4 regions of the Chromobacterium sp. genome follow, and region 3 is predicted to be linked to each of the others. Evidence: predicted binding sites of a transcription regulator. Region 3 holds the regulator's gene; each other region holds the start of a gene.
What was found. The regulator FNR, encoded in region 3, switches genes on or off when oxygen is low (the NO sensors DNR and NnrR bind a similar motif). The targets are predictions, from matches to a motif close to TTGATNNNNATCAA.
Positions count from the first base shown of each region.

Region 1: the regulator FNR is predicted to act here: its motif matches at 1,471-1,484, upstream of ACE3QM_RS13205 (GbsR/MarR family transcriptional regulator).
Region 2: the regulator FNR is predicted to act here: its motif matches at 2,141-2,154, upstream of ACE3QM_RS22040 (FeoA family protein).
Region 4: the regulator FNR is predicted to act here: its motif matches at 1,687-1,700, upstream of ACE3QM_RS16635 (DUF3149 domain-containing protein).

Region 1 covers NZ_JAYSGF010000022.1:37,997-41,382, reverse strand. Annotated here, with positions in the region: gene ACE3QM_RS13215 (complex I NDUFA9 subunit family protein) at 1-416, opposite strand, end outside; gene ACE3QM_RS13210 (hypothetical protein) at 413-784, opposite strand; gene ACE3QM_RS13205 (GbsR/MarR family transcriptional regulator) at 899-1,426, opposite strand; gene ACE3QM_RS13200 (DUF2061 domain-containing protein) at 1,543-1,773, opposite strand; gene ACE3QM_RS13195 (isopenicillin N synthase family dioxygenase) at 2,064-2,906, opposite strand; gene ACE3QM_RS13190 (DUF3658 domain-containing protein) at 3,052-3,386, opposite strand, start outside.
Region 2 covers NZ_JAYSGF010000070.1:7,313-10,698, reverse strand. Annotated here, with positions in the region: gene feoB (ferrous iron transport protein B) at 50-1,822, opposite strand; gene ACE3QM_RS22040 (FeoA family protein) at 1,819-2,049, opposite strand; gene dcd (dCTP deaminase) at 2,258-2,827, shown strand; gene ACE3QM_RS22030 (glutathione peroxidase) at 3,098-3,386, shown strand, end outside.
Region 3 covers NZ_JAYSGF010000041.1:23,089-26,474, forward strand. Annotated here, with positions in the region: gene ACE3QM_RS18715 (RNA methyltransferase) at 1-253, shown strand, start outside; gene ACE3QM_RS18720 (DUF1853 family protein) at 243-1,163, shown strand; gene fnr (fumarate/nitrate reduction transcriptional regulator Fnr) at 1,211-1,957, opposite strand; gene hemN (oxygen-independent coproporphyrinogen III oxidase) at 2,067-3,386, shown strand, end outside.
Region 4 covers NZ_JAYSGF010000033.1:2,816-6,201, forward strand. Annotated here, with positions in the region: gene arcD (arginine-ornithine antiporter) at 1-974, opposite strand, end outside; gene ACE3QM_RS16635 (DUF3149 domain-containing protein) at 1,482-1,610, opposite strand; gene ACE3QM_RS16640 (CDP-6-deoxy-delta-3,4-glucoseen reductase) at 1,861-2,889, opposite strand; gene ACE3QM_RS16645 (NAD-dependent epimerase/dehydratase family protein) at 2,928-3,386, shown strand, end outside.

The DNA of each region.
Region 1 (3,386 bases), on a different contig from region 3:
CCTTGCGGACCGTAGATCAGCGAGGGGCGCGCAATGCGGGCTTCCAGGCCGCTGGCCAGCAGGGCGGCGTCGCCGCGGCCCTTGCTGGCCAGGAACAAGGTGGCGGCCTGTGGATCGGCGCCCAGCGCCGACAGTTGCACCCAGCGGCGCACATCGGCCTGGTAGGCCATGCTGGCCAGTTGCAACGGCCCCAGGTGGTGGATGGCTTCCAGCGCGCCGGCTGGCTGGTCCAGCAGTTGGCCGGCGGCGTTGACCACCACGTCGACGCCTTCCAGCCAGTGGCGCCAGTCGGCGCGCGGCTGACGCAGGTCCAGCTGTCGATGCGAGGGCGCGCTGACCTGGTGGCCATCCCGTTCCAGCCGCTGGCGCAGCGGCCGGCCGATGAAGCCGCTGCCTCCCAAGAGCAGTATCTTCATTGCGCAGCCTCCTGGGGCGCGACCGGCGCGGCTTGGACCTGATGGGCGCCGGGACGCGGCGCCACTTGCCGCCAGACCAGGCGCAGCAGCACCAGCAACTGCGCCACCACGCCCAGCAAGGCCCACATCAGGATGCCGCGGATGTCCTGCCACAGGGAGCTGGAGGGCGCGTCCGGCGCGAGCAGCAGCACGGCCAGCAGCGGACCGGCCAGGATCAGTATCAGGAAGGCGCGCTGCCAGAACGGCCCGCCAGAGCCGTGTTCGCACAGCGCCTGGGTCACTTGCCGCAAGGGGGCGGCCAGCAGCCACCAGCACAGTAGGCTGCACAGCAGGGGGACGATGATCATGCTGATGATGAATCCGCTCATGGTGTTATCCTTTGTTTCTGAAATTTCTGTCAAAACAGAAATGTGATGGCAAAAAAATGCGCGGGGTTTCCGGCGGCGCAAGGCCGCCCGGCGCCGCCCGCGTGCGCGGCGAACTTATTTATCCCGTCCCAGCAGCTTCTGGATGCTGGCGCCCATCTTCAACACCCGGCTCAGCGTGGCGGTGGACAGCCGCAGCATTTCACGGGTCCAGGAGGTCAGCGTGTCCATGAACTGCCAGGTGTTGCGGATGCGTTCCTGCGCCAGCGGGCTCTCCTGTTGGAAATCCGGGCTGTCGATGCATTCCTTCAGCACCTGCAAGGTGGGTTCGATTTCGCGGCGTTGTCGCTCCGCGACGATGATGCGGAATAGTTCCCAGACGTCGCCCGAGGTCTCGAAGTGGTCGCGGCGGTCGCCCAGCACGTGCACGATGCGGATCAGCTGCCAGTTCTGTAGTTCTTTCAGGCTGTTGCTGATATTGGAGCGGGCCACATTGAGGGTGTCGGCCAGTTCTTCGGCGTTCAGCGGGCGGCCGGTGATGAACAGCAGCGCGTGTATTTGCGCGACGGTGCGGTTCACGCCCCAGCGGGTGCCCATTTCGCCCCAGTGCAGCACGAAGCGTTGAGATACGGGTGTCAGTTCCATGGCAGAAACAATAGTTGTTTCCGAAATTTCTGTCAACACAGAAATTGATTGGCATGAAGTAAGGCGGGGGCGCGGAGAAAGGGCCGCGCCAGACAAAGGGCGCGGCGTTGTTGGCATCAGTGCTGGTGGAACAGGACGTTGTGTCCGGCTGAGCCGGTTTCGGCGGCTTGGGCCTTGCGGCCGCGGATGCGGTCCCATACTTTTTCGTGGAAGTAGTAGGCCACGGTGTTGACCAGGGGTTCCACCAGCGCCAATAGGCTGGAGACGCCGATATTGCCGGTCAGCAGATACGCCACGCTGAAGGCGACGGTGAAATGGCAGATAGCGAAGGTGATGGTCTTGAGCATGGCGGGGCTCCACATTGAGTATTTATTGAATGGTAGTCATTATCATTTGTGTGGGCCAGTTGAATATTTTGCTTAGAGCGATAGCATTTTACTAATGAGATTTTTGTTTTGATTGTGGATGGCTGCTGGCGGTAGCAGGAAGGCCGCTGCTGCGAGGAACTTGGTATCTGTTCGCGATCTCGCGAGTGCCGGCGAGACAAGGCGTTGTGGCAGGGAGACGGTGGATGAGGCTGCGAAGCCGCAGCCTCTGTGTTACGCCGCGCGACGCGCGGCGGAACGTAAACAGGTTCTTACATCTTGACGCCCAGTTCGCGCAGACGCTCGTTCAGATAGCTGTCCGCGGTATAGCGCTCGGACAGCACCACTTCCGGGCGCGGGTGCAGGAATAGCGGCAGCGAGATGCGGTTCTTGCTCGCGCCTTCGCCGCTGGGGTTGACCACGCGGTGCTGGGTGGACGGGTAGTAGCCGGCGGACGCTTCTTGCAGCATGTCGCCGATATTGACCACCAGGGTGCCGAAATCACAGGGCACGTCCAGCCATTCGCCCTGCTTGTCCTGCACTTGCAGGCCGGGCTCGTTGGCGGCGGGCAGGATGGTCAGCAGATTGATGTCGCCATGGGCGGCGGCGCGCAGCGATCCGGCCGGTTCCTGGCCGGTCAGCGGCGGGTAGCGCAGCACGCGCAACAGGGTTTTCTGGCTGTCGGCGATCATGTGCGACAGCGGCTCGGTGTAATGGGCGGCGATGTGGGCCGGGGTGTATTGCTGCACCCAGGACAGCAGTTCCTGCGCCAGCTGGTTGGCGATGGCGTAGTAGCGGTCGGTATCGGCCTTGAGCTGCGGCGGCACGCGGCCCCAGGGGTAGATGTGGAAGTATTCCTTGATGTCTTTCAGGGTTGCGCCCTTGGCGGTTTCCGACACTTCCGGCGAGAACCAGCCGTCCTGGCGTTCCATGGAGAAGGCGTAATCGTATTTGGCCTGGCTGTTGAAGAAGGCGAGCCAGTCCGCATAGATTTTTTCGACCAGGTCTTGGGGTACCGGATGATTGACCAGCACGCCGAAGCCGGTTTCGTGCAAGGAGCGGGTGAATTGTTCCGCGGCGTCCGGTGCGTGGTGATCGACAACTCTGACGTTCATGGGGTGGGGTTCCTGAGGATTGCAGGACGCTGCCATTCAATGGCGGGGCAGGCGTCAAGGGCTGGGATTTTACCCGCGCGCCTGTGCATCACCAAGCGCTTGCTGTAGTCCTTCAGGACAGATGTCGCGCTGTAGCAACTGGGCTTCAGGCGCAGCGGCGGATTCGCGGGGAAGAACCCGCCGCTCCAGCCGCGCTTTCGGCGCAGAATCGGCCCGCGCGCAGCAGTTGCTGCACGCGCCAGAACAGAAAATCGGATGAAACCAGCGCTTCCCGAATGCGGATGAACGCGGCGCCGACCAGGCGCTGGATAGCGAGCGGGTCCGCGCCGATCTGTTCCAGCAGCAGCGCATCGTAATGCTCTAGCGGCGCTTCGACGATGGCGTTGCCCTGCCAGCGGCGCAGGCCCAGGCCGTGTTCGCGCCAGTGGCGCCATTGCGCGGCCAGCGCTTGCCGTTCCGCGGCGCTGAGCGGGCGTTGCT
Region 2 (3,386 bases), on a different contig from region 3:
GGCGCGCCGCCGACGCGAACGGAATTCGCGAACCATTCATTCTAAGCCCTCAAGGCCATAGATGCACGCCGCCTTGATAAAACACGAACGACAACAGCCAGGCCAGGCCCACCGACCATCCCACCGCCAGCGCGGTATAGGCCTTGCTGCGCGACTCGCGATACATCGCCGCCACCGTGGACAGGCAGGGCACGTAGATCAAGGTGAAAATCAGGAAGCTCATCGCCGAGCGCCAGTCCAGATGCTGCAGCAAGGCCGCCCCCAGGCCGGCTTCCGACACCCCGTAAATCACCGCCAGGCTGCCCAGCAGGATCTCCTTGGCGATGAAGCCGAACAACAAGGCCGCCGCCAGTTCGTGGCGTATGCCTATCGGGTCCAGCACCGGCGCCATCAGGTCGCCCAGCGCCTCGGCCAGGGTCTTGCCGTCGCCGGCCGGCACATGGGTCAGCAGCCAGACCAGCACCACGCCCAGCAAGATGAAACTGGACGCCAGTTGCAGGAAGGCGCGCACCTCGCCCACCGCCCGGCCCAGCATATGGCTCAGCCCTGGCAGCCGGTACGGCGGCACTTCCAGCAGAAAGGCCTCGCCGCCGGCGTAACGGCGCTTGAACACCCAGGCGGTGAAGATCGCCACCGCGAAGCTCATCAGATAAAGCCCGGTCAGCACCCACGGCGCCTGCGACGGCGTGAACAGCAGCCCGGCGAAGAACACCACCACCTGCAAGCGCGCCGAGCACAGCGAGAACGGGATCACCAGCATGGTCAGCAGCCGCTGCTTGCGCTCGCGCATCACCCGGGTGCCCATGATGGCCGGCACATTGCAGCCGAAGCCCATCAGCTGCATCACGAAACCACGGCCGTCCAGCCCCAGCCGCGCCATGAAGGCATCGGTCAGATAGGCGGCGCGCGCCAGATAGCCGGAATCCTCCACCATCGCCATCAGCACGAAGAACACCAGCAAGATGGGCGCGAAGGTCAACACCGTCGCCACGCCCTGCCAGATGCCGTCCAGCGCCAGGCTCTGCACAATCGCCGGCAAGGGCGCGAGCAAGGGCGTCAGCGCCTGTTCCTTGATCCAGTCCAGCCCGGCGCCGGCCAGATCCTGCAACGGCGTGCCGATCTGATAGGTCAGATTGAACAGCAGCGCCATCAGCGCGAAGAACAGCGGCAGCCCCAGCCACGGATGCATCAGCCAATGATCTATCTTCTCGGTCAGCTGCGCCGGCAGCACCGGCGGCAAGGCCCAGCAGCCCTCCAGCTTCAACCGCGCCTGCTCCATCGCCGCCCGCGTTTCCGGCACCGCGTCCAGCCGCGCGCGCGCGGCCGGGGCGTCCGCATTCGCCAGCCGGTTCAAACCCGTCATCAGCGGCGGCCAGCCCTGCATGCGCTTGGCCGACACCAGCGACACCGGCGCGCCCAGGCGTTCCGACAAGCGCTCCACATCCAGGCTGACGCCCAGCGCCTTGGCCTCGTCAGCCATGTTCAGCACCACGTGGCAGTTGAGGCCGCTGGCCAGCACTTGCAAAGCCAGTGGCAATTGCCGATCCAGCTGGCTGGCGTTGAGCACCAGGATGGCGCCGTCGAAGGCGCTGGCCTGCAACACATCGCGCACCACCGCTTCGTCGTCGGAATAACCGGTCAGATCATTGACGCCCGGCAGATCCACCAGCTCCACCATGTGGCCGCCCAGCAATAGGCGCGCGCTGCTCAGTTCTATTGTCAGGCCCGGCCAGTTGCCGACGCGCTGCGACATGCCGGTCAGACGGTTGAACAAGGTGGATTTGCCGGTATTGGGCAAACCGATCAGGGCAAAGCGCTTCATGCTTCCAGCCTCGCCACAATGGAACGCGCCAGGCTGCGACGCAGCAGAAAGCGAGTGGCGCCGACATCCAGCAGCAACGGCCCGCCCAATGGCGCTACCCGGCGCACGTAAAAACGGCTGCCCGGCGCCAGGCCAAAGGCGGCGACGCGGCGGAACGCCTCCTCCGCCAGCTCCAGCCGCTCGACCACGCCGTGGCGGCCGGCGGGGAATGCATCCAGTGTCAACATGATGATCCGATCAAGAACGAGAATGGTTTGCATTAGTATATCCAGCCCATTCGCGCCGAACTGCGGCAAATCGCCGCAATTGCGGACTCGCTTGACCTGGGTCAATGGCGCTCCGCTCACGCCCGCGCGCGCGGATTACCCATAGCCGCATGCCGCGCTTGCGGTTAAAATCGCGGACAATCAATCGAAAAGCTACGGGCCAAAGACAATGAGCATCAAATCGGACAAGTGGATTCGCCGGATGGCGGACGAATACAAAATGATCGAACCCTTCGAAGCCAACCAGATCAAGATGGTGGACGGCCAGAAGGTGATCTCCTACGGCACCTCCAGCTACGGCTACGATATCCGCTGCGCCGACGAATTCAAGGTGTTCACCAATATCAACAGCACCATTGTCGATCCGAAGAACTTCGACCCCAATTCTTTCGTGGAAGTCTCCGGCAAGGGCTATTGCATCATCCCGCCCAATAGCTTCGCTCTGGCTCGCACCGTGGAATTCTTCCGCATTCCGCGTTCGGTGCTGACCGTCTGCCTGGGCAAGTCCACCTATGCGCGCTGCGGCATCATCGTCAACGTCACGCCGTTCGAACCGGAGTGGGAAGGCTATGTGACGCTGGAGTTCTCCAACACCACGCCGCTGCCGGCCAAAATCTACGCCAACGAGGGCGTGGCTCAGGTGCTGTTCTTCGAATCCGACGAAATCTGCGACGTGTCCTACAGCGACCGCGCCGGCAAATACATGGGCCAGGTGGGCGTGACCCTGCCACGCCCCTGAAACACTTCCCGCCAGCAAAAAAGGGATGGCTAAGCCATCCCTTTGTCATTTAAATCCCGCCAAATCCGTCCTCGCAATTTCACCTCAATGTTCTAGGATAAACAGAGGGTTAGCTGACTTTCCCGGTTGGTCCGCCCTTGTACAGCAATTGATTTCTTCTTGGGGCGTAGCGGTTCCCCCTTGCCGTTGCGCCCCTTTTTTTATGCCTTCCCCGCATTGCCCTTCCCCCGCTTTCTTGCCATGATCCTCACTTTGACGAAGAGCGGAAACATGCCCGAAATTTATGATTTTTCCATTGAAACGCTGGATGGCCGGCCACTGGCTCTGGAGCGTTTCCGCGGCAAGGTGCTGCTGCTGGTCAACACCGCCAGCGAGTGCGGCTTCACCGCGCAATTGGGCGGCCTGGAACAGCTATACCAGCGCTACCGCGAGCAGGGTCTGGAAATCATAGGCTTTCCCTGCAATCAGTTCGGCGGCCAGGAGCCGGGGGACGCTGCCGCCATCGGCCAGTTTTGTCAGAAGAACTTCGGCGTCAGCTTCGCGCTGTCCGCCAAGATCG
Region 3 (3,386 bases):
GCGCGCGGACAGCGACGCGGCGGCGCTGGGCGAGGTGGAAGGCTTCTGCGGCCACCTGGAACAGACCATGGACAAGATAGGCTATTTCCGCCGCCGCAACAGCGAGCGGATGATGCGCCGGATGCGCACCCTGTTCAACCGCGCCGGCCTGCTGCGCGAGGAAATCGACATCCTGCGCGGCTTCCTCAAACAGGTTCAGCGCGCCGCCGACGGCGAAGTCCGCCGCGATGCCCCCGCCAAGGATGACGACTAAGCCGCTGTTCACCCTGCCCTACGCGCACCCGGCGGTGCGCGATCTGGCTTTTCTGCTGACCGCCCCGGCGCCGTGGAACAGCGGCGCCGACATCGCGCCGCAACGGCTGCTGGGCGCCGACGGCCCGGCGCTGCTGCAAGCGCTGGACGCCGATCCGGCCGAACTGCACGGCTGGCTGGCGCGCCAGCCCACCCGCCGCCTCGGCCATTACGCGGAACGGCTGCTATCGTTCTGGTTCCGGCTGGCGCCGCATATCCAGCTGCTTGCCAACAATCTGCCGGTGCGCGGCCCGGACGGCCGCACCATCGGCGAGTTCGACTTCCTGCTGCGTCTCGACGGCCAGCCGCTGCACCTGGAAACCGCCAGCAAGTTCTACCTCCAGCTGGGCCGCGACGCGGACACCCTGACCGGCCCCAGCCTGCGCGACGCCTGGGCCTTGAAAGCCCGTAAATTGCAAACCCAGCTGCGCCTATCTCGCCACCCGGCGGCCCAAGCCATGCTGCCGTCGGGTTTTGCCGGCTGCGCGGTAGGCGCCCGGCTCAGCGGCTGGCTGTTCCACGCCCTGGACACCGCGCCGGAACCGCCTCCGCAGGCCCAACCGCTATACGGGCAATACTGGCCGCTGCGCGGCGAATGGCCGGCCTCCAGCACGGCCTCGCGCTGGGCCTGGCTGCCCAGACTGAGCTGGCTGGCGCCGGCGCGGCTCGGCTTCGAACAGACCCATACCGCGGCGGCATTGCGCGCGCAGCTGGAACAGGCGGCGGCGCCGCAATTGCTGGCGGAGCTGCAAGCCGGCGCCGATGCTTGCTGGCATGAAGTGGCGCGCGGCTTCGCCGTGCCGCCCGGCTGGCCGCAGGAAGCGCCCTTGTCGCGGCTGTTGGAGCAAATCGCCGGCAGCCCTAGCCCATGAAAAAAGGCAGGCCCATGGCCTGCCTTCAGCAATGCGGCGCTGCGCGCTCAATGCCCGTTGGCGTGCGCGCAACCGGAGATCAGCGCTTTTAGCTCGTCCACCATCACCAGCTGGATATGCTTATGGTCTACCGTAATCCAGCCTTGCTGCTGGAACTTGGACAACGTGCGGCTGACGGTTTCCAGTTTCAGGCCCAGGAAGCTGCCGATTTCCTCACGGCTCATGCGCAGGATGAAATCATTGGCGGCAAAGCCACGAGTGGACAGACGCTGCGACAGATTGAGCAGGAAGGCGGCCAAGCGCTCCTCCGCCTTCATGTTGCCCAATAGCAACATTACATTCTGATCACGAACGATTTCGCGGCTCATCAAGCGGTAGAAATGGTGCTGCAGCGTGGGAATTTCGCGTCCCAGGCTCTCCATGCGGCTGAACGGCAGTTCGCACACCTCGCTGTCTTCCAGCGCAATGGCGTCGCAACCGTGTACATTGGCGGAAATGCCGTCCAGGCCCATCAATTCGCCGGACATATGGAAGCCGGTGACCTGTTCACGGCCGTCCTGGCTGGCGACGCTGGTCTTGAAGAAGCCGGTGCGCACCGCGAACAGCGAACGGAAGCCCTCGCCGCTGCGGAACAGGTACTCGCCGCGCTTCAAACGGCGGCTCTGGCGGATCACCGCGTCAAGCTGGGTCAACTCCTCGCGGTTGAGCCCAACCGGCAGACAGAGTTCCTTCAGGCTGCAGTTGGAGCAGGAGACCTTCAGGTTATGCAAAGAGATATGGTTCTGATCGGACATGGCATGTTTAGTGCAAGCTTGCGCTGAAGCTTGACCCTTATCAAAGCGAAATTCGCAGGATTTCCGCAAATTTACCAGTCCACCAGAGGTTTTGCTATCCAAATACGACATGAAGACCACCCACCCATTTTCTCCTGCCCATTTTGAATTCGACCGCGCGCTGATCGAGCGCCTCGACGGGACAGGTCCTAGATATACGTCATACCCGACTGCGGATCGCTTTACGCCGGGTTTCGCCGAAACAGACTACATCCACTGGCTACGGCAGCGCAGCATCGGCGCCAACCGTAAACCTTTATCATTGTACGCTCATATACCTTTTTGCAACACTATCTGCTACTACTGCGGTTGCAACAAGATCATCACCAAGGACAGCAGCAAGGCTGACTTGTACCTGGACTATCTGGAAAAAGAAGTCCGCATGGTCGCCTCCTGTCTGGGGCGCCGCGAGCAGGTGATACAGCTGCATTTCGGCGGCGGCACCCCCACCTTCTTGTCCGACGCGCAACTGGAACGACTGATGACCTTGCTCAAGACTCATTTCGAGTTCTTGAAGGAGGGGGAGTATTCCATAGAAATAGACCCGCGCAAAGTCAGCGCCGCGACAATCTTCAAGCTGGCCGAACTCGGCTTCAACCGCATCAGCGTCGGCATTCAGGACTTTGAGCCGGCGGTGCAGCAGGCGGTGAACCGGGTGCAGTCCGAAGAGGAAACGCTGGAGGTGATCCAGGCCGCGCGCGATGCCGGCTTCAAGTCGGTCAGCGTAGACCTGATCTACGGCCTGCCGCTGCAGACCCGGGAATCGGTGCGCCGCACGCTGGACAAAGTGATCGCCATCGGGCCGGACCGGCTGGCGCTGTACAACTACGCCCACCTGCCCACCGTGTTCATGCCTCAGCGCCGCATCAACGAGGCCGACCTGCCCTCGGCGGAAACCAAACTGGATATTCTGCAAGACTCGGTGCAGCGCCTGGCCGACGCCGGCTATGTCTTCATCGGCATGGACCACTTCGCCAAGCCGGACGACGAGCTGGCCACCGCGCTGCGCCAAGGCCGGCTGCAGCGCAATTTCCAGGGCTATTCCACCCACGCCGACTGCGACATGATAGGTCTTGGCGTGTCGTCAATCGGCAAGGTCGGCCCCTGCTACAGTCAGAGCGCCAAGGATCTGGACAGCTACTACGCGGCGCTGGACAGCGGCCACCTGCCGGTATTGCGCGGGCTGACGCTGGACAATGACGACATTTTGCGCCGCAGTATCATCCAGGGCCTGATGTGCCGCTTCTCGCTGTCGGTGGAGGCGCTGGAGGAAATCCACGGCATCAACTTCGCCGAGTACTTCGCCGAAGAACTGCCGCAGATCCGCGAGTTCCAGCAACTAGGCCTGCTGTCCTTCGACGGCGACTTCATCATGGTGGAACCCAGGGGG
Region 4 (3,386 bases), on a different contig from region 3:
ACTTTGGGCATCACGCCGTCCTTGCCCGCCAGGTAGGGCGCTTCGGAAGCCAGCAGCGTCCAGGCCAGCAGCGCGCCGCCCACCGAAATCACCAGACCCGCGTTCATCAGGTTGGCGCCCCAGGGACCGATGGCTTTTTCCAGCACATAAGCGGTGGACGGGTTCTTCAGCGCGGCCAATTCAGTCTGGGACATCACGCCCAGCGACAGCACCGATACCGCAACCAGCAGGGCGATGGTCAGCAGGAAGCCGATCACGGTGGCCTTGCCCACTTCTTTCATGTTTTCCGCACGGCTGGAGAACATCGACGCGCCTTCGATGCCGATGAACACCCACACCGTCACCAGCATGGTGCTCTTGACCTGATCAACGACCGAGCCGAGTTTGGCCGAACCCCAGAAGTCCAGATTAAAGGTCTCCACCTTGAAGGCGAAAATGACCAGCAGGATGAACAGCGCCAGCGGCACCAGCTTGGCCACGGTGGTAATGGTGTTGATGAAGGCCGCGCCATGCACGCCGCGCAGCACCAGGAAGTGCAAGGCCCACAACAGGATGGACGCGCAGACGATGGCGGTGGTGGTATTGCCCTCGCCGAACACCGGGAACCAGAAGGCCAGCGCCGAGAACATCACCACAAAGTAGGACACATTGCCGATCCAGGCCGAAATCCAGTAACCCCAGGCCGAGTTGAAGCCCATGTAGTTGCCGAAGCCCGCCTTGGCGTAGCCATACACGCCGCCTTCCACTTCCGGCTTGCGATTGGCCAACATCTGGAAGGCGAATGCCAGGGTCAGCATCCCGAAGAAGGTGATGACCCAACCGATCAGGATGGCGCCGGCTCCGGCGCCCGCGGCCATGTTCTGCGGCAATGAGAAGATACCGCCGCCGATCATGGAGCCCACCACCAGAGCGGTCAGCGCGCCAAGCTTGAGCTTGGGAGCGCCGCCGCCTTGGGTTTCAGTTTCCGTAGACATTTTCGTTCTCCGTGAGAGTACATTAACCTGCAAATCTGTTGTTATATAATTAAATTCTTATCATCTGAGACAATGGTATACCCCGGATTTAGTCATCGCCAGAACAGTCGAACATCCGTTTGACCTGCGTCAAATAGCGCTGTTACATCGCATCCGCCCCATACGGACAATAGAACAAAAGCTTTATAAAAGCCCTGCTCCCAAATGGCAGGGCAATCCATGTTGCTGCGCACAAAATAATTAATTAACTATGAATTTAATTTTTCTTATAAATAAAACACAATATCAGCCGGCAATGGAATCATCAAAACGGAAAAAGCACGCTTGGTGCCGGAGGGGGAATCAGCCAGCAGCCAGCCGATATTTGGAACAAGGCAAGAAAAGCGGCAAGTGCAGGCAAAGCATGGATGCTGAGCGACGGAGCAAAAAAAAGTGGATGCGGCCCACCACCGCATCCACCAACACACACATCAAGAGGATTGATTAAAGACTGTCCAGGTGGACTCCCTATTCCGGCTTTTTCACATTCTTGAAAATCGCCACCAAAGCGCCCAACACCACCAGCGTGGTCACCACAATGGTCACCAGGCTCAAAATACCGACGTCGTCGGAGAGAAGCAGAGTCAGAAGTTCCATCGCTACTCCTTAATCCGGGGCCATGCCCCATGTAGGTTTCTTGACCCTCATCTTAGCCAGTCCTGCCTGGAATCCATTGACCCAAATCAAACGGCATTATTCGGAAATTTGATGCAAGACAAATAACAAAGCCCTTGGCTATCGCCAAGGGCTCTTTTCTGAAAAATCAGTAATTTAGATCATTACAGTTTTAAATTCAGCAATACAGTTCGCGACGCCGGCACATAAAAAAACGTCCGCTGTCATTCCCTTACTTGCTGCCGCTCATGTCCTTGGACAGGAAGAAGGCGTCGGAGAAGAACTCATCTTCCGGCAAGCCGCACTCGCGGGTGAAGCTGCCATGCGCCGCCTCCACCATGACCGGCGCGCCGCAGGCATAGACCTGGTAACCGGACAGATCGGCGAAGTCTTCCAGCACCGCCTGGTGAACAAAGCCGACGCGGCCCGCCCACTCGTCGCCAGGCAGCGCGTCGGACAGCACCGGGATGAAGGTGATGTTGGGGTTCTGTGCCTGCCAGCCACCGGCCAGTTCGGCCATATAAAGGTCGGCCTTGGTGCGCGCGCCCCAGTAGAACACCATCTCGCGTTGGATGCCGCTGTGGATCGCGTGTTCGATAATGCCTTTGACCGGCGCGAAACCGGTGCCGCTGGCAACGAAGATGATGGGCTTGTCGGAATCCTCGCGCAGGAAGAAGGAACCCAGCGGTCCCTTGAAGCGCATGATCTCGCGCTCCTTCATCTGGCTGAACACATAATCGGAGAAGGAACCACCGGGCTGGTGACGGATATGCAGTTCCAGGAACGCGTCGTCGTGCGGCGCATTGGCGATGGAGAAGCTACGCTTCTTGCCATCCTTCATCAGGATGTCGATGTATTGACCCGCCTTGAACTGCAGGCGCTCCGACACCGGCAGCTTGAGCTTGAGCACGGCCACGTCGTGGATCTTCTCTATCTTCTCGACGCGGCACGGCAGGGTCTTGATCTGGATATCGCCGGCGCCGGCCACTTCGCGCGCCTCGATGGTGATGTCGCCCTGCGGCCGGGAACAACAGAACAGCGCCATGCCCTGGGCGCGCTCTGCCTCGGTCAAGGCTTTTTCCTGGTAACCGTCCTGGCTCACTTCGCCTTCCAGCACTTTACCCTTGCAAGCGCCGCAGGCGCCGTCACGGCAGCCGTAGGGCAGGCCCACGCCCTGGCGCAGCGCCGCTTCCAAAACAGTTTCATGCGGCTCGACGCCAAATGTGTGCCCACTGGGGAGCACTTTCACCTGCGCTGTCATCTATTTCCTCTACTCGATATCTGGCTACAATGCGCACTATGCGAACCTTGCTGATCATCGGCGCCGGCGATGTCGCGCGCCGCGCCCTGCCTGAACTGGTCCGCCACTGGCGGGTACTGGCGCTATGCCGCTCCAGCGCCGCGGCGGCGGAACTGCGCCGTCAGGGTGTCACGCCCATCCGCGGCGACCTGGACCATCCCGCCTCTTTGCGCCGGCTGGCCGGCCTGGCCGACGATCTATTGCTGACCGCTCCCCCCCAGGAAACCGGCCTCAAGGACTTGCGCATGCGCAAGTTGTTGTCTGCGTTGGCAAAAGGTTGCAGGATACCACAGCGCTTGGTCTACATCAGCACCAGCGGCGTGTACGGCGACGCCGGTGGCGCCTGGCTGAACGAAAGCGCCCGCCCCCGTCCGCGCAACGACCGCGCCTGGCGTCGGCTGGACGCCGAGACCCAGCTGCGCCGCTTCGCCGCCGCCCACGGCAGCCAGCTCGTGGTG